One region of the Pseudoalteromonas sp. AWH4_217 genome, then DNA from elsewhere that is predicted to be linked to it. Evidence: predicted binding sites of a transcription regulator. Region 1 holds the regulator's gene; each other region holds the start of a gene.
What was found. Region 1 encodes ArgR, which controls arginine synthesis, uptake and breakdown. Its sites were predicted from a motif close to ANTGAATANNTATTCANT; they were not measured.
Positions count from the first base shown of each region.

Region 2: the regulator ArgR is predicted to act here: its motif matches at 1,124-1,141, upstream of gltB (glutamate synthase large subunit).
Region 3: the regulator ArgR is predicted to act here: its motif matches at 3,812-3,829, upstream of ACXAH1_RS23765 (OadG family protein).
Region 4: the regulator ArgR is predicted to act here: its motif matches at 4,679-4,696, upstream of argC (N-acetyl-gamma-glutamyl-phosphate reductase).

Region 1 covers NZ_JBSWYM010000015.1:31,610-37,582, reverse strand. The annotation lists gene ACXAH1_RS17745 (hypothetical protein) at 158-694, shown strand; gene ACXAH1_RS17740 (5-formyltetrahydrofolate cyclo-ligase) at 694-1,311, shown strand; gene rpiA (ribose-5-phosphate isomerase RpiA) at 1,458-2,111, shown strand; gene serA (phosphoglycerate dehydrogenase) at 2,124-3,353, shown strand; gene mdh (malate dehydrogenase) at 3,446-4,378, opposite strand; gene argR (transcriptional regulator ArgR) at 4,652-5,119, shown strand; gene ACXAH1_RS17715 (Dyp-type peroxidase) at 5,129-5,973, opposite strand, start outside.
Region 2 covers NZ_JBSWYM010000005.1:313,636-319,608, forward strand. The annotation lists gene ACXAH1_RS08270 (Fe-Mn family superoxide dismutase) at 1-277, opposite strand, end outside; gene ACXAH1_RS08275 (Grx4 family monothiol glutaredoxin) at 550-897, shown strand; gene gltB (glutamate synthase large subunit) at 1,424-5,884, shown strand; gene ACXAH1_RS08285 (FAD-dependent oxidoreductase) at 5,893-5,973, shown strand, end outside.
Region 3 covers NZ_JBSWYM010000035.1:13,675-19,647, forward strand. The annotation lists gene alaS (alanine--tRNA ligase) at 1-1,434, shown strand, start outside; gene ACXAH1_RS23750 (aspartate kinase) at 1,438-2,658, shown strand; gene csrA (carbon storage regulator CsrA) at 2,749-2,940, shown strand; gene ACXAH1_RS23760 (YcxB family protein) at 2,993-3,469, opposite strand; gene ACXAH1_RS23765 (OadG family protein) at 3,898-4,158, shown strand; gene oadA (sodium-extruding oxaloacetate decarboxylase subunit alpha) at 4,173-5,945, shown strand; gene ACXAH1_RS23775 (sodium ion-translocating decarboxylase subunit beta) at 5,956-5,973, shown strand, end outside.
Region 4 covers NZ_JBSWYM010000002.1:130,271-136,243, reverse strand. The annotation lists gene argH (argininosuccinate lyase) at 1-583, opposite strand, end outside; gene ACXAH1_RS02345 (argininosuccinate synthase) at 608-1,822, opposite strand; gene ACXAH1_RS02340 (ornithine carbamoyltransferase) at 1,857-2,777, opposite strand; gene argB (acetylglutamate kinase) at 2,786-3,568, opposite strand; gene argC (N-acetyl-gamma-glutamyl-phosphate reductase) at 3,572-4,582, opposite strand; gene argE (acetylornithine deacetylase) at 4,755-5,918, shown strand.

The sequences.
Region 1 (5,973 bases):
AGATAACTTCACACACAGATTGGAAAAGTTAGGTATACTCAAAACAACAATTGACGATGCCCATGTTTTTATTCTGCTTACTCAGCAATAAGTTAACAACAATCCGCAGGGTTCAGAGTGAGCCGTGGGCCTGAAGTACAGATAGTGAGGAAACCTCATGAGCGAGCAATTTCGCGTTGTGTTTTCTGGTTTTAAGCCCGGTACCGACAACCAGGCAGCCATAGAGCAACTCGCAGCCAAATTAAAAGTACCGGAACAAAAGGTCACCGACTTTACCTCAGGTAAGCCCTTGTTTGGTCCCGCAGACAAACAAAAGTGTCTGAAGCAGGCAAAATTACTTACGATGTATGGGATCCAGAGCAAATTACAATCACAAACCTCATCAGGCACAGGGGTTGCTCAAAGCGCTGCGAATGAGCGCGTATTTGATGCTCTGGACTACATCACCAGCAGCCTGATCCGCATTGAAGAAAAACTGGATGAACTTGAACAACGTATCGACGGCAAGCAGGTACAGAACGAGCAAAGTGAAGAGGATGAATGGGAAGACGAATCCCTGTTCAGCGAACTTGAGCTGGACAGTGAGCCTCCTAAACGATCTAAAAAACTCTTATATATTCTGCTATCACTATTAGTGTTGTTGCTGGTCGTTCTTGGCATCAGCCTCGCTTTCCCTGAGTTGGTACCCATGTAATGAAAATAAATTCACGTTTAGATGAAGATACTGCAACTATCAGAAAGGAAATTAGAAAAAACATTAGAAAAATTCGTAATGGACTTTCAGAAATACAGCAGAAAGATGCAGAAGAAAACCTAACTATTAATTTTATTCAACATGTAAACTTACCCAAAGAGGCCCGAATTGGGATCTACTTAGAGAACGATGGAGAACTTAGAACTAACCTTTTAATTCAATCACTTTGGTCCAAAGGCGTGACGCTTTTCCTGCCTGTAATCCACCCCTTTAGCGGGGTCACTTTGCTGTTTCAGAAGTATGAAAAAAACTCACCCATGAGGCAGAATCGCTATGCTATCTTAGAGCCAGAATTAAATTGTAGCCAAATTTGCCCACTGGCGCAGTTAGACTATTTACTGCTTCCTTTGGTGGCGTTTGACGACGCTGGCAATCGCCTCGGTATGGGAGGCGGCTACTATGATCGCACGCTGGCGCGTTATTATCGTGAAAACTGGCAACAACCAAAGTTAATTGGCCTGGCACATGACTGTCAGAAAGTCCCTGCACTGCCCACGGAGGCCTGGGACGTGCCTTTACCAACCATAATCACGCCGCAAAAATGCTATCAGTGGTAAACGCGTTGATAATGTATTTTTCCCACCACTGATTCATCACATTAGTGCCAGATCATAAATTCTTCTATTAGAGGCATCTGGCATACTTTTCTGCGCTTTGGGCGTATAATTGCGAACCAATAATTAACTAAAACAGTGATCGCGTTATGACTCAAGATGAAATGAAAAAAGCAGCTGCCTGGGCGGCATTACAATATGTCGAAGCTGGTACAGTTGTTGGTGTGGGTACAGGTTCCACCGTAAACCACTTTATCGATGCATTAGGCAGTGTCAAAGATACTATTAAAGGGGCGGTTTCAAGCTCAGAAGCTTCCACAGAAAAGCTGAAGGCGCTGGGGATCGAGGTGTTTGAGCTCAATGATGTCTCTGAGCTGGACATCTATGTGGATGGTGCGGATGAAATCAATGCGCACAACCAGATGATCAAAGGTGGTGGTGCAGCACTGACTCGCGAGAAGATTGTTGCAGCGGTTGCCAGACAGTTTATCTGTATCGTCGACAACACTAAGCATGTTGACGTACTGGGTCAGTTCCCTTTACCGGTTGAAGTGATCCCAATGGCTCGCAGCTATGTGGCGCGTGAGTTACTCAAGCTGGGAGGCGACCCTGTCTATCGTCAGGGCGTCGTGACGGACAATGGCAACGTGATTTTAGACGTGCATGGTCTGTCCATCACCCAAGCAACTGAACTGGAAGAAAAAATTAATCAAATCGTCGGTGTTGTCACCAATGGCCTGTTCGCTCAGCGCGGCGCCAACATCGTCATTACAGGTACCCCAGAGGGGCCACAAATTAAGTAACAGGAATAAGTCATGAGTAAGGTATCGTTGTCAAAGGACAAAATTCGCATTTTATTGTTGGAAGGCGTACACCAAAGCGCGGTTGAAACACTCAAACGCAACGGTTATAGCAATATCGAGTACGTAAAGACATCGCTACCTGAAAGTGAACTGATTGAGCGGATCAAGAATGTCCACTTTGTTGGGATCCGCTCACGTACTCACCTGAGTGAAGCCGTACTGGGAGCTGCAGAAAAGCTGGTTGCGGTTGGCTGCTTCTGTATCGGCACCAATCAGGTTGACCTGGACGCGGCTAAAAAACGCGGTATTGCCGTATTTAATGCTCCATTTTCTAATACGCGCTCGGTGGCTGAGCTGGTACTCGGTGAGATCCTGCTACTATTGCGGGGCATTCCAAAACGCAACGCCATGGCACACCGTGGTGAATGGTTCAAATCAGCTATCGGCTCCTTTGAAGCGCGCGGTAAAACGCTGGGGATCATAGGGTATGGTCATATAGGGACGCAGCTGGGGATCATGGCCGAAAACATCGGTATGAAGGTCGAATTTTACGACATCGAAGATAAACTCACCTTAGGTAATGCACAGCAGGTTCAGAGCTTAACTCAGCTCTTGCAGCGGGCTGATGTGGTGAGTTTACACGTGCCTGAAACGTCGCAAACCAAAAACCTGATCGGTATGGCTGAGCTGGAAGTAATGAAGCAAGGTGCCATTTTGATCAATGCATCACGTGGTACCGTCGTGGATATCGATGCACTGGCAGAAGCACTCAGTGCAGGTAAGCTATCAGGTGCAGCCATTGACGTATTCCCTGTCGAGCCCAAGTCTAATGATGAGGAGTTTGTCTCGCCACTGCGCCAATTCGACAATGTGATCCTGACGCCACACGTCGGAGGCTCCACTCAGGAAGCTCAGGAAAACATTGGTATCGAGGTTGCCGGTAAACTGACCAAGTACTCTGACAATGGCTCAACAGTTACGGCGGTGAACTTCCCTGAAGTATCACTCCCAGAGCTATCTAATCGCAGTCGCCTGTTGCACGTGCATGAGAACCGTCCTGGTGTGCTGACGCAAATTAACCAAGCGTTTGCACAACATGGTATCAACATCGCAGCCCAATATCTGCAAACCGACGACAGCATAGGTTACGTGGTGATTGATGTAGACAGCGATCACTCTGAAGTTGCTTTAAAAGAGCTGAGTGCGGTTGAAGGCACCATTCGTGCCCGTATCCTGCACTAACCACTGTGTTAACGAACACAAAAAAGCCTGTCTAATGACAGGCTTTTTTCGTTTCACTTACCAGGCAAAAGTTTTGCTCAGTAAGCTGGCAATTATGCCATGAAATCAACACCTTCTTTGATGTCTTTTTCAAGAGTTGCCAGCATGTCGTCTTTTGCTTGTTGCTCAAACGCGCTCAGCTCGCCATATGGCAGTAGCTCTTCTACGCCGTTTTTACCAAGACGTACTGGTTGTGCGAAGAAAGTTGCATCGCCAGTGTTGCCTTCAACGTACGCATACTCAACGACGTTTTCGCCTTGCAGGCCTTTAACCAGTGAGAAGCAGAAACGTGCTGCAGCTGCGCCCATAGACAGAGTTGCAGAACCGCCACCCGCCTTAGCTTCAACCACTTCAGTACCGGCGTTCTGAATACGCTTGGTCAGTGCAGCGACTTCTTCATCAGAGAACTCAGCACCTTCAACCTGTGAAAGCAGAGGCAGAATAGTAGTACCTGAGTGACCACCAATCACTGGCACTTTCACATCGCTTACGTTCAGGCCTTTCAGCTCAGCGATGAAAGTCTCTGCACGGATAACATCCAGTGTAGTCACACCGAATACACGAGCCGGATCGTAAGTGCCTGCTTTTTTGAACACTTCAGCAACGATTGGCACTGTGCCGTTAACTGGGTTAGTGATCACACCAACCAGGGCTTTAGGACAGTTCTTAACAATGCCTTCAGACAAAGTTTTGATGATGCCTGCATTCACATTGAACAGATCAGCACGGTCCATGCCCGGCTTACGTGGCATACCCGCAGGGATCAGAACGATGTCTGCGTCAACCAGCGCTGCATCCAGGTCATCTTTACCAAAACCAGCGACTTTTACCGCTGTAGGGATGTGAGACAGATCAACCGCTACGCCAGGTACTACTGGCGCTACGTCGTATAGCGCAAGCTCAGAACCAGCAGGCAAACCGTTTTTAAGCAAAAGAGACAATGCTTGACCGATACCGCCAGCGGCACCTAATACAGCAACTTTCATTGGAATTCTCCATAATTTGAAGGTGGAATTAAATGTGCTGTAAAGATAATGAAAAGCGCCGCCAAAAACAAATTTATCCGCGCAATTTTCGTCTTTTTTTCGACTATAGTTGTAAAGTTCGCGACAAATACTGCTACTAATGGTTTACGCCCCAATGTCAGTTTCATATATAGGAAATCCTGCCCGCTTGAAGAATCTTCTTGTGCATAAATTTGGGTAACAGAGTGGTTTTGTGTAGAATCCTAGCAATTGAGTCACAAAGAAGTACTGAATATGCAGCCGCAGGAAAAACAAGAAGCCCTCGTCAAAGCCTTTAAGGCCCTGTTAAAAGAAGAAAATTTTGGTTCTCAAGGTGAAATAGTCGATGCCCTAAAAGAACAGGGGTTCGATAATATAAGCCAGAGCAAAGTCTCTCGTATGCTGAGCAAGTTCGGTGCTGTCCGGACCCGCAATGCTAAACAGGAAATGGTGTATTGTTTACCGGCAGAAATGGGTGTGCCCACAGCCAAAAGCCCGCTGCGTCAGCTGGTGATTGACATAGTACACAATGAAATGATGATTATTATTCGTACCAGCCCGGGAGCAGCACAGCTCATTGCCCGACTTCTGGACTCTTTAGGTTCTGCAGACGGGGTGCTTGGTACCATCGCAGGCGACGATACCATTTTTATTGCCCCCGCCAAGGTCTCTGAGATTGATGAGACTCTGGAGCGAGTGAAGACCCTGTTTGATAATGTCTGATAGCGGTGACTACTGCGCCATTTGCTTTAGAAAATTTAGCGATGGCGCAAAAAACGCAGCGCCCATGTCACCCTGAGAGTAGTCCAGCAGAGGGTCGTAATCACCGTCTCCACACAACCCAAACCGGCTATGCAGTAATTGCTCAAACGCATTGCCTTTCGCTGCGCAACTAAGCCACAGGCTGCCTTGTTCATAAACATCCCCATACGGCATACTTTGATTAAGTAACAAAGGCTTCCCTTCGCTGTCCTTTATCTCGTTGAGCCGGGCATGATTGTAGGGGGGAGCATCTTCAATCAACTCATTATCCAGTCGAGTACGGCCCATCAGTTGCTCCTGATCAGACAAGGGCAATGCCTGCCAGCGAGCCAAATCAAACTGAGTACGCTGTACGTGAATATAACTCCCCTGATCATCCAGGCCGTCCGGGTTGCTCACCAGCGCAACCTGGCGTTTGAAGCGCCCATGGGGGATATCAGCGCCATAGACAAAGCCATTGAAATCACGGCCATCGAGAAATCGAAATGCGCGTACCTGAGCAACCAGCTCAACACTGCCCGCCAGCATGTGCAGTACACTTTGCGCAAACAAGTGATTAACGTCTTCTCTGTCTGAGCGGATCACATAGAGCAGATCAAACGGCTGGCTGTGGCACAAGTGCTCACTGCTTTTAATCAGGGGAAAGCTCTTTAGCTGAGGAGGTATAAACTCGGGATAAATGTGGGGCCAGTATTGTGCGCCAATGGCCACAAAACTGCTCAGCATGGCCTCAGAAAAACGATCACTGAGTTCATCCTGCAACCTGCCAGCCTGACTGAGCGCCGAGCGCACAACTTCGTCCTGGCCATCCAGTA
Region 2 (5,973 bases), on a different contig from region 1:
CTTTACCAGTTGGCTCGCCACCACCATTTGGTGCCAGGCTGTGCCAGTAGAAAGTGTGGTTCCAGATCTGCGCTGCGTTGTTGAATACGCCGCCTTCAGAGTTACATACGATTTCTTCTAAAGATTTGTTCTCAAGGTCTGTGCCCTGGATAAGGCCGTTCAGTTTTACAACGTACGTGTTGTGGTGTTTACCGTGGTGGAACTCAAGCGTTTCCTGAGAAATATGCGGTTCAAGCGCGTTGATTGCATACGGAAGTGACGGTAGTTCAAAAGCCATGTTAATCTCCATTTCGTTGTTAAATTGCCAAAGCAAATAGAAGCAATCTCTATCTTAGCTTACATTTCTATACGATTTGACGGCATATAGTGATACTATAATTCCTGAGTATTTTACTCAAGTTTTGGCAAACAGCAATGGCAATAGCCAAGACTTGTAGAATGAATGGCTTAGATTGCATTCATTTTGTACGGGCTAACTGACAAAAGAAGAGGTTGACTGGCAAAGTGGATGATATGCTGAGCTATGCTATCGTCATTTTGAGGTAAATAATGGAAACCATTGAAAAGATTAAACAGCAAATCGCAGAAAATCCGATCATCCTATATATGAAGGGATCGCCCAAGTTACCTAACTGCGGTTTCTCTTCGCAGGCATCTCAAGCGCTGATGGCGTGTGGCGAGCAATTTGCTTACGTCGATATTCTGCTTAACCCAGACATTCGTGCTGAGCTGCCTCATTATGCCAACTGGCCAACATTTCCGCAGCTTTGGGTTGAAGGTGAGTTGATTGGTGGATGCGACATCATCATTGAAATGTTCCAAAAAGGTGAGTTGCAACCGCTGATCGCAGAAACGGCTGCAAAATATAAAGAAGACGACGCTGAAAAAACAGAGTAATTCTGTTTGCAGTCGTTTTGGGGCATGTCAGCGTTAGTTGCATGCCTTTTTTTATGTGCCATTGTTTTTCATTCATGTCTGCTTATACCTGCGAACACAGCTTCTAATCATTGAGATCTTTTCGCTAATTTCACGGCCTATTCTAGCTTTTGCAACACCAAGTTTACGCATGCGTCAAGCATTAACCCTGCATAGATTAAGGGGTTGCCAAATTCACACTCGAAATAATGAATATTTATTCAGTGTTATGTTGGGTATTACGTTAACGTAAACTTCCCTTTTTACAGGTGTTATTTATCACTTTTTTGGTTTGATACCGGTGTCATTTTGTGTTTCTCTACGTGTGTTGAAATATTTGTAAATTACCAGGGCGTTTTTTAAGTACCTTTTTTATGAGAAATATTCATGTATGTGAATAACTATTCTTTATTGTATTGACTCGAATACTAATCAGGGCTAGCTTTGATTATCTGCCAGTAATTCGTCTGAAATTACCGGCTGGCAGTTGTAGCAAGGGGAGGAGTCCATGTTATATGACTCGGCATTAGAAAAAGAAAACTGTGGTTTTGGTTTGATCGCGCACACACAAGGTCAGGCCAGCCACAAGCTGATCCGCACGGCAATTACCGGTCTGGACAGAATGCAGCACCGCGGGGGCATCGCAGCGGATGGGAAGACTGGGGATGGGTGTGGTTTATTATTACAAAAGCCAGACAGCTTCTTCAGAGCTGTAGCGGCTGAAAACGAGTGGCATCTTGGCAAAAATTATGCGGTTGGTATGGTGTTCCTTAGCCAAGATCCATCGCTTGCCAAACAAGCCCGTGACATCATCAACAACGAGCTAGAAAAAGAAACCCTGACATTGGTGGGCTGGCGAACTGTCCCTACCGACCCAGGCATGCTTGGTCCTATCGCAACGGAGCAATTGCCCCTGTTTGAACAGGTCTTCGTGTCTGCGCCGGAAGGATGGCGTCCAAAAGACCTGGAACGCCGACTTTATATCGCACGTCGTCGTATTGAGAAGCAGCTGGAGTCAGATCCAGACTTTTATATTGCGAGTTTGTCGGGTCTGGTAACCATCTATAAAGGTCTGATGATGCCAGCGGATCTGCCTAATTTTTATCTTGATCTGGCTGACATCCGAATGACCAGTGCTATTTGTGTGTTTCACCAGCGTTTTTCGACGAACACGCAACCGCGTTGGCCACTGGCTCAACCTTTTCGCTACCTGGCACACAATGGTGAGATAAACACTATTACCGGAAACCGGCAGTGGGCCAAAGCGCGTGCATATAAGTTTGCCTCGCCTCTGTTGCCTGACTTACAAAATGCGGCACCATTTGTAAACGAAAGCGGTTCAGATTCATCCAGTCTGGATAACATGCTGGAGCTGTTTCTTGCTGGTGGTATGGATATCTTTCGCGCTATGCGTATGCTGGTGCCACCTGCCTGGCAGAAAAACCGTGCAATGGATGATGAGCTCAGAGCATTTTACGATTTTAACTCGATGCACATGGAACCCTGGGATGGACCTGCGGGCATCGTTATGTCTGATGGTCGCTTTGCGGCCTGCAACCTCGACAGAAATGGTCTGCGTCCGGCGCGTTACGTCATTACGCAGGACGGGTTCATCACTTTGGCTTCTGAAGTGGGCATATGGGATTACGAGCCCGATGAAGTGGTTGAGAAAGGGCGTGTTGGACCGGGTGAGTTGCTGGTGGTGGATACACTGCATGGTAAGATTTGGCAGTCTGACGAAATTGATGAAGATCTGAAAGCCAGACATCCATACAAAACCTGGCTGGAACAAAACGTTAAACGGTTGACGCCATTTGAAGCGCTTAACGAAGCGGATGCGGGTCAGCGTGATTTTGATGATGAGACATTACTCGTCTATCAAAAGCTGTTTGCCTACAGCAACGAAGAGGTCGATCAGGTGATCCGTGTGATGGGCCAAAATGGTCAGGAAGCCACCGGCTCTATGGGAGACGACACGCCTTTTGCAGTGCTCTCTGAAGGAATACGTTCGCTGTACGACTACTTCAGGCAAAAATTTGCTCAGGTAACCAACCCGCCTATCGATCCCTTGCGCGAGAATCACGTGATGTCGCTTGCAACCTGCATCGGTCGTGAGCAGAACGTGTTTAACGAGACAACTGGCCACGCCAAACGTCTGCAATTTGATTCACCAGTCCTGACCTTCTCTGACATTCAACAACTGTTGGCGGCGGATGATGATCACTATAGTGTGTGCCGCATATCTTTGAATTACAATCCACAGGCAGAAAGCCTGAAAAGCGCCATTGAGCGGGTCTGTGATGAAGCTCAGCATAAAGCTGCATCCGGATGTGTGATGTTGTTGTTAAGTGATCGTGATATCACTCAGGATACTATGCCCATACCTTCAGCAATGGCAGTAGGGGCCGTACAACATAGGTTGGTGAATACGAATCTACGCTGTGACTCTAACATTATTGTTGAAACGGGCAGTGCACGTGATCCGCATCAATTTGCAGTGTTACTCGGATTCGGCGCAACAGCGATATACCCTTATCTGGCTTACGAGACTTTGGTTGCGCTGTGTGACAGCAAAGTGATTGAAAAAACTTATCGCGAAGTAACGTTGGCATATCGCAATGCGATTAATAAAGGCTTGTACAAGATCATGTCCAAAATGGGGATCAGTACCATTGCCTCTTATCGCTGTTCGATGTTGTTTGAAGCGGTGGGCTTGTCTGATGAAATTGTTGAACTGTGCTTCAACGGCGTCAGTAGTCGTATCCAGGGAGCTGGTTTTGCTGAGTTTGAAGCAGACGGTAAACAGTTGCATAAACTGGCGTACAGTAAGCGTAAGCTGCTCTCTCACGGTGGTTTACTGAAATTTGTTCATGGTGGTGAGTATCACGCTTATAACCCGGACGTAGTTCAGTCTTTGCAGGTTGCTGTGCGTTCAGGAAACTACGAGGATTATCAAAAGTATGCCAGTCTGGTGAACAATCGGCCGGTAACTAATCTACGAGACCTGCTGGCGCTGAAAACGGATTGCACAGCCATTAATATTGATGACGTAGAGCCTGCTACTGAATTATACAAGCGTTTCGACTCTGCAGCGATGAGTATTGGTGCTTTATCACCGGAAGCGCATGAAGCACTGGCGATTGCTATGAACCGGTTGGGAGGCTGCTCTAATTCCGGTGAAGGGGGCGAAGATAAGTTACGTTTTGGTACCGAGAAAAATTCACGTATCAAGCAGGTTGCCTCCGGCCGATTTGGTGTAACTCCCCATTATTTGCAAAGTGCGGATGTGATCCAGATAAAAGTTGCGCAAGGCGCCAAGCCAGGTGAAGGTGGTCAGTTGCCGGGTGAAAAGGTGACACCATACATCGCAAAACTGAGATATTCTGTGCCTGGTGTTACTTTGATTTCGCCACCGCCACACCACGATATCTATTCGATTGAGGACCTGGCGCAATTGATCTTTGATCTTAAGCAGGTCAACCCCAAGGCAATGATTTCCGTCAAGCTGGTGTCGGAACCTGGTGTAGGCACGATTGCAACAGGGGTTGCGAAAGCCTATGCGGACTTGATTACGATCGCCGGTTACGATGGTGGAACGGGGGCAAGCCCGCTCACTTCGGTCAAGTATGCTGGCAGCCCTTGGGAGCTTGGCCTGGCTGAGACGCAGCAGGCATTGGTAGAAAATGGCCTGCGTCACCGAATCCGACTGCAAACTGACGGTGGTCTCAAGACTGGCCTGGACATTATTAAGGCGGCAATCTTGGGCGCCGAAAGCTTTGGATTCGGAACAGGGCCTATGGTTGCACTGGGATGTAAATATCTGCGTATTTGTCACCTGAATAACTGTGCGACCGGCGTCGCTACTCAGGATGAGACACTGCGCCAGAAGCACTACCATGGCCTGCCAGAAATGGCGATGAACTACTTCCGCTTTATTGCTCAGGAAGCTCGCGAGATCATGGCGTCGCTGGGCATAAACAAGTTGACCGATTTAATCGGGCGTACGGACTTACTCGAGGTGCTGGATGGAACAACCGCAAGACAGCAAAAGCTTGATCTACAACCTTTGCTGGCAAAACCGGCGAATCCGTCGGGCGAAACACTCTATTGCAGTGCGCCGAACACGTCGCACTATCAGGGTCAACTCAATGAGAGCTTGCTTGAGAAAGCGAAACAAGCGATAGATGATAAAACCGGTACCTCTTTGGTGAGTCGTATTAAAAATACTGACCGCTCTGTGGGCGCTATGTTGTCTGGATATATAGCTTCTCGTCACGGCAACCAAGGTATGGCGGCAGATCCTGTGGTGATCGAACTACACGGCACTGCAGGGCAGGCATTTGGTGTATGGAATGCAGGTGGCCTTGAAATGACACTGGTTGGTGATGCTAACGACTATGTGGGTAAGGGCATGGCTGGTGGCAAGTTGGTCATACGGCCACCTGTAGGCTCTAGCTTCCTGACACATCAGGCTACTATTGCGGGTAACACCTGTTTGTATGGTGCAACCGGTGGCAAGCTGTTTGCTGCCGGGCGCGCCGGAGAGCGATTCGCCGTACGTAATTCAGGAGTACAAGCGATTGTTGAAGGATTAGGTGATAACGGCTGCGAATATATGACCGGTGGTGTTGTCTGTGTGTTAGGTCAGGTTGGCGTTAACTTTGGCGCCGGAATGACTGGCGGTTTTGCCTATGTACTGGACGAAGCCGGAGATTTTGACAAGCGCTACAACCCTGAGCTAGTTGAAGTGCTTTCTCTGGAAGGGCTAGAAACCATGCAGGAGCACCTACGAGGCCTGATTGCTGAGCACCTGGATAATACAGCCTCTTGCAGAGCGGAGCAGATCCTGGCTAATTTTGAGTTGTATGTGCCTATGTTCAGGCTGATAAAACCAAAATCGAGCGATGTAAAGAGCTTGCTGGGGCACCGTGCACGCAGCAGTGCTGAATTGCGCGTACAGGCACAATAGGGGGAAGTATGAGCGAAAATGTCTATCAATTTATCGATGTACAGCGCATCGACCCGAGAAAGAAGCCTATCACGACACGCAAGAGCTCT
Region 3 (5,973 bases), on a different contig from region 1:
TATGATACCTATGGTTTCCCGGCGGATTTGACCGCCGATGTAGCCCGTGAGCGCTTTATGACTATCGATGAGCGCGGCTTTAAAGACTGTATGGAAACTCAGCGTAAAATGGCTCAGCAGGCCGGTAAATTTGGAGCCGACTACAACGAGCAGCTGAAATCTGAAAAATCGTCAGACTTTAAAGGCTATGATGCCACTCACTACACCGGTACTGTGGTGGAGCTGTTCAAAGAAGGTCAGTCTGTTTCAGTACTTGAAGACGGTGAAACGGGTATTGTGGTACTGGACCGCACGCCGTTTTACGCCGAATCAGGTGGTCAGGTTGGTGATACCGGTAGCCTGAAAGTGGCAGCGGGTGAGTTTGTTGTTACAGACACGCAAAAGCTGGGTAATGCCATTGCGCACCATGGTCAGGTTACAGGCCGTATTGGTGTGAATGACAAAGCGGATGCGCAGGTGGATTCCGCGCGTCGTGAAGACATTAAGAAAAACCACACAGCGACACATATTTTACACGAAGCGCTGCGTCAGGCGCTGGGCGAGCATGTTGCTCAAAAAGGCTCTTTGGTCATGGCAGACAAGCTGCGTTTTGACTTCTCTCACTTCGAAGGGGTGAGTAAAGCACAGCTGCGTGACATTGAAGATGCCGTCAATGCCCAGATCCGTACAAACTTCGCACTCAATACTGAGTTAATGGACATTGATGCGGCCAAAGAAAAGGGCGCAATGGCGCTGTTTGGCGAAAAATACGACGACGAAGTGCGCGTAGTCTCGATTGGCGATTACTCTATCGAACTGTGTGGTGGTACACACGTATCACGCGCCGGTGACATTGGCTTGTTCAAGATTGTGTCTGAAGGCGGTATTGCTGCCGGTGTACGCCGTATCGAAGCGGTAACCGGTGCTGAAGCCATTAATTATGTGGCCAGTCAGGAACAAACCCTGGCAGAGATTGCGGCGTTAGTGAAAGGCGATAATAGCAGCGCACTGGATAAAGTCGCGGCTCTGATCGAGAAAGCCAAAGGCCTGGAGAAGCAGGTGTCTCAGCTAAATGACAAGCTGGCCAGTGCTGCGGGTGCATCTTTGCTTGAGTCTGCAATTGAAATCAATGGTATCAAAGTGTTGATCGCCAATGTGGCTGGTACTGAGTCAAAAGCACTGCGTGGCATGGTTGACGACCTGAAAAACAAGATGGGCTCAGGGGTTATTGCGCTGGGCGTAGCCAATGGTGATAAAGTCAGCTTGATTGCGGGCGTGACCAAAGACTTGGTTGGCCGTGTGAAAGCGGGCGAGCTGGTTAACCATATGGCTGCTCAGGTGGGTGGTAAAGGTGGCGGCCGTCCGGATATGGCGCAGGCTGGCGGTTCTGAACCTCAAAACCTGGATGCGGCACTGGCCAGTGTTTCTGCATGGCTGGCTGAGAAAACGCAATAACACGTGGCGCTCATTGTTCAAAAATTTGGTGGCACTTCGGTGGGGTCTATTGACCGCATCGAAGCGGTCGCCGACTTGGTCGTCAGAACCCGACAGGCTGGCCATCAAGTTGTGGTGGTGCTGTCGGCGATGTCTGGTGAAACCAATCGTTTGATTGAGCTTGCCAAACAGATAGATACACAGCCCAATCCCAGAGAGCTCGACGTTCTGCTTACTACGGGTGAGCAGGTGTCCATTGCTTTGCTGGCGATGGCCATTATCAAACGTGGCCACTCCGCGATCAGTATGCTGGCTGAACAGGTCGGTATCTACACTGACAACATGTTTGGCCGGGCGCGTATCACACATATTGAGACGGCTCGCCTGCGACAAGAGCTGGAGCAGCATCATATCAGTATCATTGCTGGTTTTCAGGGGCGTGATCAGGAAGGTAATATTACCACCCTGGGCCGGGGCGGAACGGATACCAGTGCGGTCGAAATAGCAGCCGCGCTTGGTGCAGATGAGTGTCAGATCTACACTGATGTGGATGGTGTCTACACCTGTGATCCCCGTATCGAACCCAAAGCTCGCCGTATGACTCAGGTCACTTTTGAGGAGATGCTGGAGTTGGCGAGTTTAGGTGCTAAGGTGTTGCAGATACGCTCAGTTGAGGCCGCGGGGCGTTATAAATTACCATTGCGGGTTTTATCTACCTTTAAGCCAGATGCCGGGACCTTGATAAACTACGAGGACAACCCCATGAATAATAAGGTGGTATCAGGGATTGCCCATCAGAAAGATGAGTGTCTACTGATAGTCAGACAGGTACCTGAGAGCCCTGCAACCTTGGCTGCAATCTTGTCACTCTTTGGTGAATATGCCATAGAAGTAGACATGATCAGTCAAATGAATCAACAGACTGGCAAAATAGACTATGCTTTAACTGTGCATAGCAATGATCATCTGCAGGCGCTGGATGTGCTCAAGACGCATCAGCATACGTTTGGGGCAGTTGAAATCGTCAGTAACTCAGCGGTTGCAAAAATATCAGCGGTAGGGGTGGGGTTAAAATCGCATTCAGCGAATGTCGGAACATTCTTTTCTGCGCTGGCGGCAGAGAATATTTCACCCTTGTTAGTTGCAACCTCAGAAATAAAGATTTCAGTATTAATCGATGAGCGATATCTTGAGTTAGCAGTACGTGCTCTGCATGACGCTTTTAAGCTGGAAAGTGACGATTAAGCAATAATTTTGCTTACTTTTACGGAAACTTTTCATTAAAATGAACAAGACGCGGAATCTTTTAAATTTTGGAATAACAGGAGCAAGAGAATGCTAATTCTAACTCGCCGTGTAGGCGAAACTCTAATGATAGGTGATGAAGTAACTGTAACCGTATTAGGTGTTAAAGGAAATCAAGTTCGTATTGGCGTTAACGCCCCTAAAGATGTTTCTGTACACCGTGAAGAGATCTACATGCGTATTCAGGCTGAAAAGTCTAACCCAACAACGGGTAATATGTAAGACACGGCCATTCCCGGCGTCCATGCCCGGTAGAATTCGAGAAAGTAGCCACTCATTCGTGGCTATTTTTTTTGCTCAGAATAAAGTTTAGTGCGTCGCTGGACAGGGCTTTTTTTGAGATGTATTGATTTGTACCTGCTCGTACTAGAACCACACCTAATTCCGTTTCCGCGATCTCATTCACATCCGCCCAACGTATCTGATATGACTTATAAGGGTTGGTTGCTGTGATCCCCTGCTCATCAATTTCCAGTGTTATTTTACTGCCACTGGCACGGGTAACCATTTGCCTTGCTACCCACCAGGGGCGTCGATAATAGTGTGCAATGCACTCTAAAACGGCTAGCAAAATCAAAAAGTTACCTAAGTATGCGTTGTTGAGGCCATAAATTGAAACGCAACCAAGAATGAACAAGAACGCGACCAGCGCGTACTTGGGCTTGCTTACGTTGCTGTAAGGCAATGATTGATCGAAACATTCACGAAAGTAATTTTTATCCAGTGTAAATTCGCAGTGAAACACAAACACAACTCCAGTTATCTCATCCTCCCATTATACCTCTAATTCGCCTGCGTGAGCGACTTTACGTAAACTGCGGATTACCTCGCTTGGTAATTGTTAACAGTCTAAAGAAATGCCTTTCTTGGTCATACCAATTGTATGTTTCCGTTCTGGGTCGCTGCCTCAGTGAATATTTTTTATGCCACCTCTCTATTTTTGTCAGGTATCTTGACTATTTTTCATATTTATTTGGCTGTTTTCATTAAATATTCATTTGGAATATTGTAACAGGTTGAATTTATGTGTTTATTTCAATTGGTAATACCAATTTACACGTGAGTTTACAAAGCGACCTGTTTTGCTATGATGATTGCATAAATATCTATAAATTGTGGCTATCTATTGTATCTGCATGATGTCACGTAAAAAATGTTAACAACAAGGGGAGAGCAGAGATGGACATTACAGCCTTACTGGCTCAGGCCGCCAACTTAATGCTGACCGGCATGGTCGGGGTGTTCGTATTTTTGTCTATTTTGATCATCGCAGTGAAAGGGTTATCCAGGTTTGCTGCTCCGGCAGAACAGACACCACCAAGTTCGCGGAGAACTAAATCAAAGCCGACGAGTGAAGAACAGGTACCCGGTGAGCATCTGGCAGCTATCAGCGCTGCGATTTCACAATACCGCAATCAGCACTTCCAATCAGAAAAATAATCAAGGGGTCCTTTATGTCACAGCTCAAACTTACAGAACTGGTACTGCGCGATGCACATCAATCGCTATTAGCCACTCGTATGCGACTGGAAGATATGCTGCCAATTGCTGAGAAACTGGATCAGATTGGTTACTGGTCAGTCGAATCCTGGGGAGGAGCCACTTTTGATGCCTGTATACGGTATTTGGGTGAAGATCCCTGGTATCGGATCCGCGCTCTAAAAGAGGCTATGCCCAACACTAAGCAACAGATGTTGTTGCGTGGCCAGAACTTGTTGGGATATCGGCATTATGCTGACGATGTCGTTGAAAAGTTTGTTGAGCGTGCTCACCACAATGGTGTCGATGTATTCCGAATTTTCGATGCTATGAACGATGTACGCAACCTGGAAACCGCTATACGTGCAGCCATTAAAGTGGGGGCACATGCGCAGGGTACCATCTCATATACGGTCAGCCCGGTACATACCCTGGATATGTGGCTGGCGCAGGCGAAGCAGTTGGAGCAAATGGGGTGCCATTCAATCTGTATTAAAGACATGGCAGGTTTACTAAAACCTTATGATGCCGAAGTGTTGATCCGTGAACTGAAAAACACGGTGTCTGTTCCAATCGCCATGCAATGTCATGCTACTACGGGCCTGAGTACCGCAACGTACCAAAAAGCGGTGGATGCAGGCATCGATATGCTGGATACCGCCATCTCGTCCATGAGTATGACTTATGGTCACAGTGCCACAGAGACTTTGGTGTCGATCGTTGAGGGCACTGAACGGGATACCGGACTGGACTTATTGCAACTTGAAGAAATTGCCGCTTACTTCCGTGATGTCCGTAAAAAGTACGCAGCTTTTGAGGGCAGTCTAAAAGGGGTTGATGGGCGTATTTTATCGGCGCAAGTTCCGGGAGGTATGCTGACCAATATGGAAAATCAGCTCAAAGAGCAAGGAGCTGGAGACCGTCTTGATGAGGTGCTCAAGGAAATCCCATCTGTACGTCAAGATTTGGGCTTTTTGCCGTTGGTGACACCGACCTCTCAAATCGTCGGAACTCAGGCGGTACTGAATGTCCTGACAGGAGAGCGCTACAAAACCATCACCAAAGAAACCGCGGGTGTCCTCAAAGGCGAATACGGGAAAACACCCGCACCGGTCGACCAAGCTTTGCAGCAGCGTGTACTCGATGGAGCAGAAGCGATCACCTGCCGCCCGGCAGACCTAATCGAGCCAGAGCTGGCACAGCTTGAATCTGACTTACTGGAGAAGGCGAGCAGTCTGCAGTTGAGTCTTAGTGAAGCCGTGGTTGATGATGTGCTTACTTATGCCTTGTTTCCGCAAATTGGCCTGAAATTTCTACAAAACCGAAATAATCCAGAGGCATTCGAGCCTAAACCTGAGCTGGTACAGAGTGACTCTGCGGCACCTAAACCGACACGCTCGAAATCAGCGCAGGAGCGTTATAGCGTCCAGGTGGATGGCAAAGTGTATAACGTGTTGGTAGCACCTGGTGGGGAATTACAGGAAGTCGCGGTGAAGGACAGTGAGCTAATGCCACAATCGGCATCGGTCAGCAGTGGTGAAACGCTAAACGCACCTTTGGCGGGTAATATTTTTAAATTGCATGCTCGACGAGGGGATGTAGTAGAGCAGGGCGATCTGGTATTGATTATGGAGGCGATGAAGATGGAGACCGAAGTGCGGGCGACCCACAGCGGTAAGATTGCCGATATCCTGGTTAACGAAGGTGACTCAGTGTCGGCTGGCGATGCCATTGTAGAGCTGGCCTAGGAGATGTTTGATGGACGGACTATTTAAT
Region 4 (5,973 bases), on a different contig from region 1:
GCGGGCATTCGTTCAGGCGTGTTACGGCATCCTGAAGACGCGATGTATCACGCTCCAGCATTTCCACATACGCCATGCACCAGTGACTAAATAACACAGGTTGCGCCCGTTGCAAGTGGGTATAGCCAGGTAAAACCGTGCCAAGCTCGCGCTCTGCCAGCGCAACAAATGCCGCTTTTAACATGTCCAGTACTTCAAGGATTTTGTAAGCGCTATCACGACACCATAAACGAAAATCGGTGGCTACCTGATCATTACGACTACGACCTGTGTGCAGCTTTTTGCCCAGGTCGCCGACTTTATCAATCAGACGCGCCTCAACGTAAGAGTGAATGTCTTCATACCCAGCCGTCGCTATGGCGTGCGGATCCGCATTGGCTTCTTCCAGTAACGCTTGCAACGCCGCGACCAGTTGAGCATGCTCATCACCAGTCAGGACCTGAACCTGTTTGAGCGCGCCCGCCCAGGCAATCGAACCAACAATATCCTGCTCCGCCAGCTGATAGTCAAACGGTAAGGAATCATTAAATTGTTTAAAGGCCGCATCCGGCCCAGACGAAAAGCGTCCACCCCACAGTGCCATGTTACTTTACTCCTCTGATCACCGTTATTTAACCGACTTTTGCTTGTTCAATGCCGCAATGCGACTCGACAACGAGAACAAGCGGATAAAGCCTTCGGCATGAGACTGGTCATACACATCGTCCTCACCAAAAGTCGCAAAATCTTCGCTGTACAAGCTATTTTGCGAGCGCTTTTGTACCGCGCTGACCTGACCTTTATACAGCTTCAGAACCACCTCACCGGTGGCCACCAGAGCCAGTGACTGAGCCGCCGCCAGTAAAGAGTCTTTTAACGGTGTAAACCAACGCCCGTCATACACTAAGTGAGCAAACTCACTGGCCACCGTTTCTTTCCATTTACGACTGGCTTTGTCCAGAACCAACTCATCAATGGCCTGAAGCGCTGCCACCATAACCGTGCCTCCCGGGGTTTCGTAACAGCCCCGCGACTTCATACCCACCAAGCGGTTTTCGACAATATCAATGCGGCCCACACCATGTTTGGCGGCAATTTCGTTGAGCGTCAGCAAACATTGATAAGGTGTCAGAGGCTGGCCATTGACCGCCGTTACCTGACCGGCCTCAATCTGTACACTGACCAGTTCAGCCTCATTGGGTGCCTGCTCAGGCGAAGCCGTCCAGGTCCAGACCTGATCGCTGGGCTGATTCCAGGGATCTTCCAGTTCGCCACCTTCATGAGAAATATGCCAGGCGTTGGCATCACGGCTGTAGATTTTGGTTGCGGATGCTGCACAGGGGATATTGCGCTCGGCCAGATAATCCAGCAGGGACTCACGACTAGACAGTGACCATTCACGCCATGGAGCAATCACCTCAAGCTCAGGCGCAAGCGCGGCAAAGCAAGATTCAAAACGCACCTGATCATTGCCTTTGCCGGTACAACCATGAGACAGTGCATCCGCACCCACTTTGCGAGCGACCTCAACCTGTGCTTTGGCGATAATTGGCCGCGCCATGGAAGTGCCCAGCAGATAAGTGCCTTCGTATACCGCACCGCTTTGCAAAGTCGGGTAAATGTACTCACTGACCAACTCAGCTTTCAAATCGACGATGTGACACTCACTGGCACCAGATGCCAGGGCTTTCTCTTCAACGCCCTGAAGCTCTTCATCCCCCTGGCCGACATCGGCCACAAACGCAACAACTTCGCAGCCGTAGTTTTCTTTTAACCAGGGCACAATGGCCGACGTATCCAGACCACCTGAGTATGCCAGAACGACTTTTTTGATATTTTTCATGATATTTTTACCTTAATTCTTGAATCTTATTGGCTCAGACGAGCTGCTTGTTCATCAGCGCCAGTAACAGAGCATTTTGTGCGTGCATGCGGTTTTCTGCCTGTTGCAGGATCCGCGCTTTAGGACCGTCCATAACCTCTGAGGTGATCTCATAGCCCCGGTGCGCAGGCTGGCAATGCAGCACTGTGCTGGCCCCGGTTTGTTCGAGTAATGCCTGATTGAGCTGATAAGGCATAAAGGTGGTTTTTGCCTGCTCCAGTGACGTGTCGCTGCCCATTGAGACCCAGGTATCTGTGTACAAAGCGTTGGCACCGGCTGCGGCTTCAATACGATCACTGATCATCACAGACGCCCCATTCACCGCAGCAATTTGCTCTGCCTGTTTTACAATTTGCGCATCAGGCGAATGTCCTTTGGGGCACACAGCGACAAAATCTGCTCCCAGCGTTGCTGCCAGCAGCAATAAAGATTGGCAAACATTGTTTCCCTCACCCAGATAAGCCAGTTTGATCTGGCTGACATCGCCAAATACTTCCTGCAAAGTCAGAAAGTCTGCAAGCGCCTGACATGGGTGGTATAAGTTACACAAGCTGTTCACCACCGGAATATCAGAATGCTCAGCCAGCACCTCAAGGGTATGATGGGAAGAAACACGCGCCACCAATGCATCTGCCCAGGTAGCAATGTTCAGCGCAAAGTCCTGCACGGATTCACGACTGCCCATTGCGCCGTTTTGCTGATCCAGATAGACCGCATGGCCGCCAAGCTTGTTGATACCAATGTCGAACGACAAACGGGTTCTGAGACTGGGCTTTTCGAATAAAGTGACCACAGATTTGCCCGCCAAAGCATGTGCAAATTCCTGTGGCTGCTGTTTGATGTCGCTTGCCAGCGCAAGGAGTTTCAGAGCCTGGCTTTTATCAAATTCCAGACCGGTAATAAAGTGAGTCGACATAAGGCTTCCTAAGGTAAAATGTGAGTACCGACGTGCTGCCCGGCTATCAGGGCAACCAAGTTGTCTGGCTTTTGCCAGCTGGAGATGTACACCCCACGTCGTAAATGTCGGGCAGCGTGAAGACTGGTCTTAACTTTGACCTCCATCCCGCCCACAATCACCTTCTGTGCTATCAGTTGTTCTATCTGCTCACTATTTAGCTGTGCCAGTGGTTGGCCAGCCCCGTCCAGTACCGCATCTACATCGGTCATAAAGATCAGTTCGCCGCCCAGCTGATGTGCCAGCGCAGCCGCCGCTTCATCCGCGTTAACATTAAACAGCGCACCATCTGCGCCTATGCCAATTGAACTCACCAACGGCACTCTGCCGGTTGCCAGCAGCTCGGGGACCAAGCTGTCATGATGCGGCTCACAGGTACCAACTTGCCCCAACGCCTTAAGCTTTTGCGAAGTCATCAGGCCCGCTTCATATAAGCTGATCCCAACGGGATTTAAACCCGCCGTGATTGCCTGGGCCATTAACTGCTTGTTTGCACACCCGGCAAGCGCACCAACAATATACGGCATTTGCTCTTTGGGGCTGATCCGTAATCCCTGATGCTTGGCAGTGGCAAACCCGGCATCACTCAACCAGCTGTCTACCAAAGCACCACCACCGTGGACCACCACAAAGTCTAGCCTGCTGTCTTGTTGCGCTAATAAATGAAGTGCTTTGAATAAGTCATGGGCGGCGTGTTCTGAGTTAAGTACTGCGCCACCCAGTTTAATCACCCAGATTTTTTTATCTGTCATAAGTTACCCCATCAACCCTTGTTCATGCGGATACTGACTGGCCAGATTCATACACTGCAGTGCCTGTCCTGCCGCGCCTTTCAATAGATTATCTATGGCCACTGTGACAATCAGTTGCTGCCCCTGCTGCTGCCAGCCAATATCGACAAATGCACGGTTTGCCACCCCTTTGATTGAAGGCATGTTTGCACCTTTGAGGCGGATCAGCGGCTCGTCTGCCAGCACCTGATAGGCTTGTGCAACCTGATGCTCTGAAACGCCCGGCTTGAGTGAGACATAAATGGTTTCCAGAATACCCCGTGGGAAATTCCCCAAATGCGGTGTAAACAACACGGGGTGATCAAGGTAACGCTCAATCTCCGGAGTATGCCGATGATTAAACAGGCCATAAGGCGCCAAAGATACCTCACAAAAATGGGTAGTGAGGCTGGCTTTGCGACCCGCGCCGGTCACACCCGATACGGCATTGATGATAATGGTGCTGTCACTAAGTAAGTCAGCCTGCTTAAGCGGTTTAAGTGCGTTCAGCGCAGCGGTTGGATAACAGCCGGGCACCGCCACCAGCTGAGCTTCGCTCAGTGATTCGCCATACCACTCCACCAGACCGTAACGCGCTTTGTCCAGCCATTGTGAGTAAGGGTGGCTGAAGCCATAGTATTGTTCATAATCGGTGCTGCTTTTGAGCCGGTAAGCCCCCGACAAATCGAAGACTTTTTTGCCCATTTTTAGAAAGGTTTGAGCCAACTCGACGCTGACTTTATGGTCAGTACAAAGGCAGACATAGTCGACATCGCTGTCGGCTATGTCTGCAAACGTCTCATCCGTCAAAGGGAGCAGGGAGACATCAAGTAAACCTGTGTGTTCAGGATATAGCTCACTCAGATATTTCCCTTTATCCAGACTATTTGCTGACACATAACAGCCACTCAGTTTCAAACCCGGGTGGCAGGCCACCAAACTGGCCAGCTCTGCGCCGCTATATCCGCTGGCGCCAACAATTGCTACGTTAAACATCGATAACTCTTATAAATTAGTAAACACAAAACCCATATATCTGCTATTGATGATGTTATCGTCGCATTGTTGCACCCTCTATATTTATGCTGAAAAAATGAATTGATATTCACCTTACATACATATAGATTTTTATGCAACAGGTTTGAATAAATATTTTTAGGATACTGCAATGTCATTACCCGACTTTAAAACTATGTACCGCGAGCTGATTGCCCGGCCCTCTATCAGTGCCCTCGATCAGACGCTCAACCAAAGCAACAGGGCGGTCATTGAACTGCTTGCCCAGTGGTGTGAGCAACTGGGTTTCAGTACTGAAATCTCAGAGCTACACAGTGCGCCAGGCAAATTCAATTTACTCGCCAGAAAATGTCCGCCGGGCCAGGCAGTCCAAACCGGTGGCCTGATGCTCGCCGGACACACAGACACCGTACCCTTTGATGACAGCCGCTGGAACTTTGACCCCTTCACCCTCAGCGAGCAGGACAATCGATTTTATGGCTTAGGAAGCATTGATATGAAAGGTTTTTTTGCCTTTGTATTGAAAGCGTTGGAAGATCTTCAAGACATACCACAAAGCGCCCCGATCATGATCCTGGCCACCGCAGATGAGGAGATCACTATGGCAGGTGCACAGGAGGTTGCACGCCACAGCAACCTCAAGCCAGAGCGCTGTATCATAGGTGAACCCACCGATATGGTGCCGGTTTATACCCACAAGGGACATATGTCTTCGGCGATTCGGGTAACGGGTCGTTCGGGGCACAGCTCCGATCCGGATCGTGGCTTAAATGCCATCGAGATAATGCAGCAGGTGATGACCAATCTGTTACAGTTAAAAGAAGATTTAAAGAATAAATATTCACTTGAGGATTTTGCAATTCCTTACCCGACCTTGAATTTAGGTCATATTCACGGAGGCGACAATGCCAACCGAATTTGTGGCTGCTGCGAGCTGCATATTGACCTTCGCCCCCTGCCCGGACTCAGCATCGCAGAGCTCCAGGCCTTGTTACTGCAGGCCGTTGCTCCGATCAATGCGCGTTATCCCGACAGCGTGTCAGTGATTGACTTGCACGACCCCATTCCCGCCTTTCATGGCACAAGAGATTGCTCCTTAGTTAAACTGGCTGAAAAAATTTCAGGTCAGCAGGCTGTGGCCGTGAATTATTGTACAGAAGCCCCCTTTTTACAGCAGCTTGGTTGCGAGACGATCGTAATGGGACCCGGCTCCATTGCGCAGGCACATCAACCAGATGAGTATCTCGCGATGGAAAAAATAAAACCCAGCCAGCAGATCCTGACTGAGTTGATCAAACAGCAATGTTTTGCCTGATCAACTTAGCGCAGTGTAATAACATGTAATTGCAAGACGCCCCCTCAGCAACTAT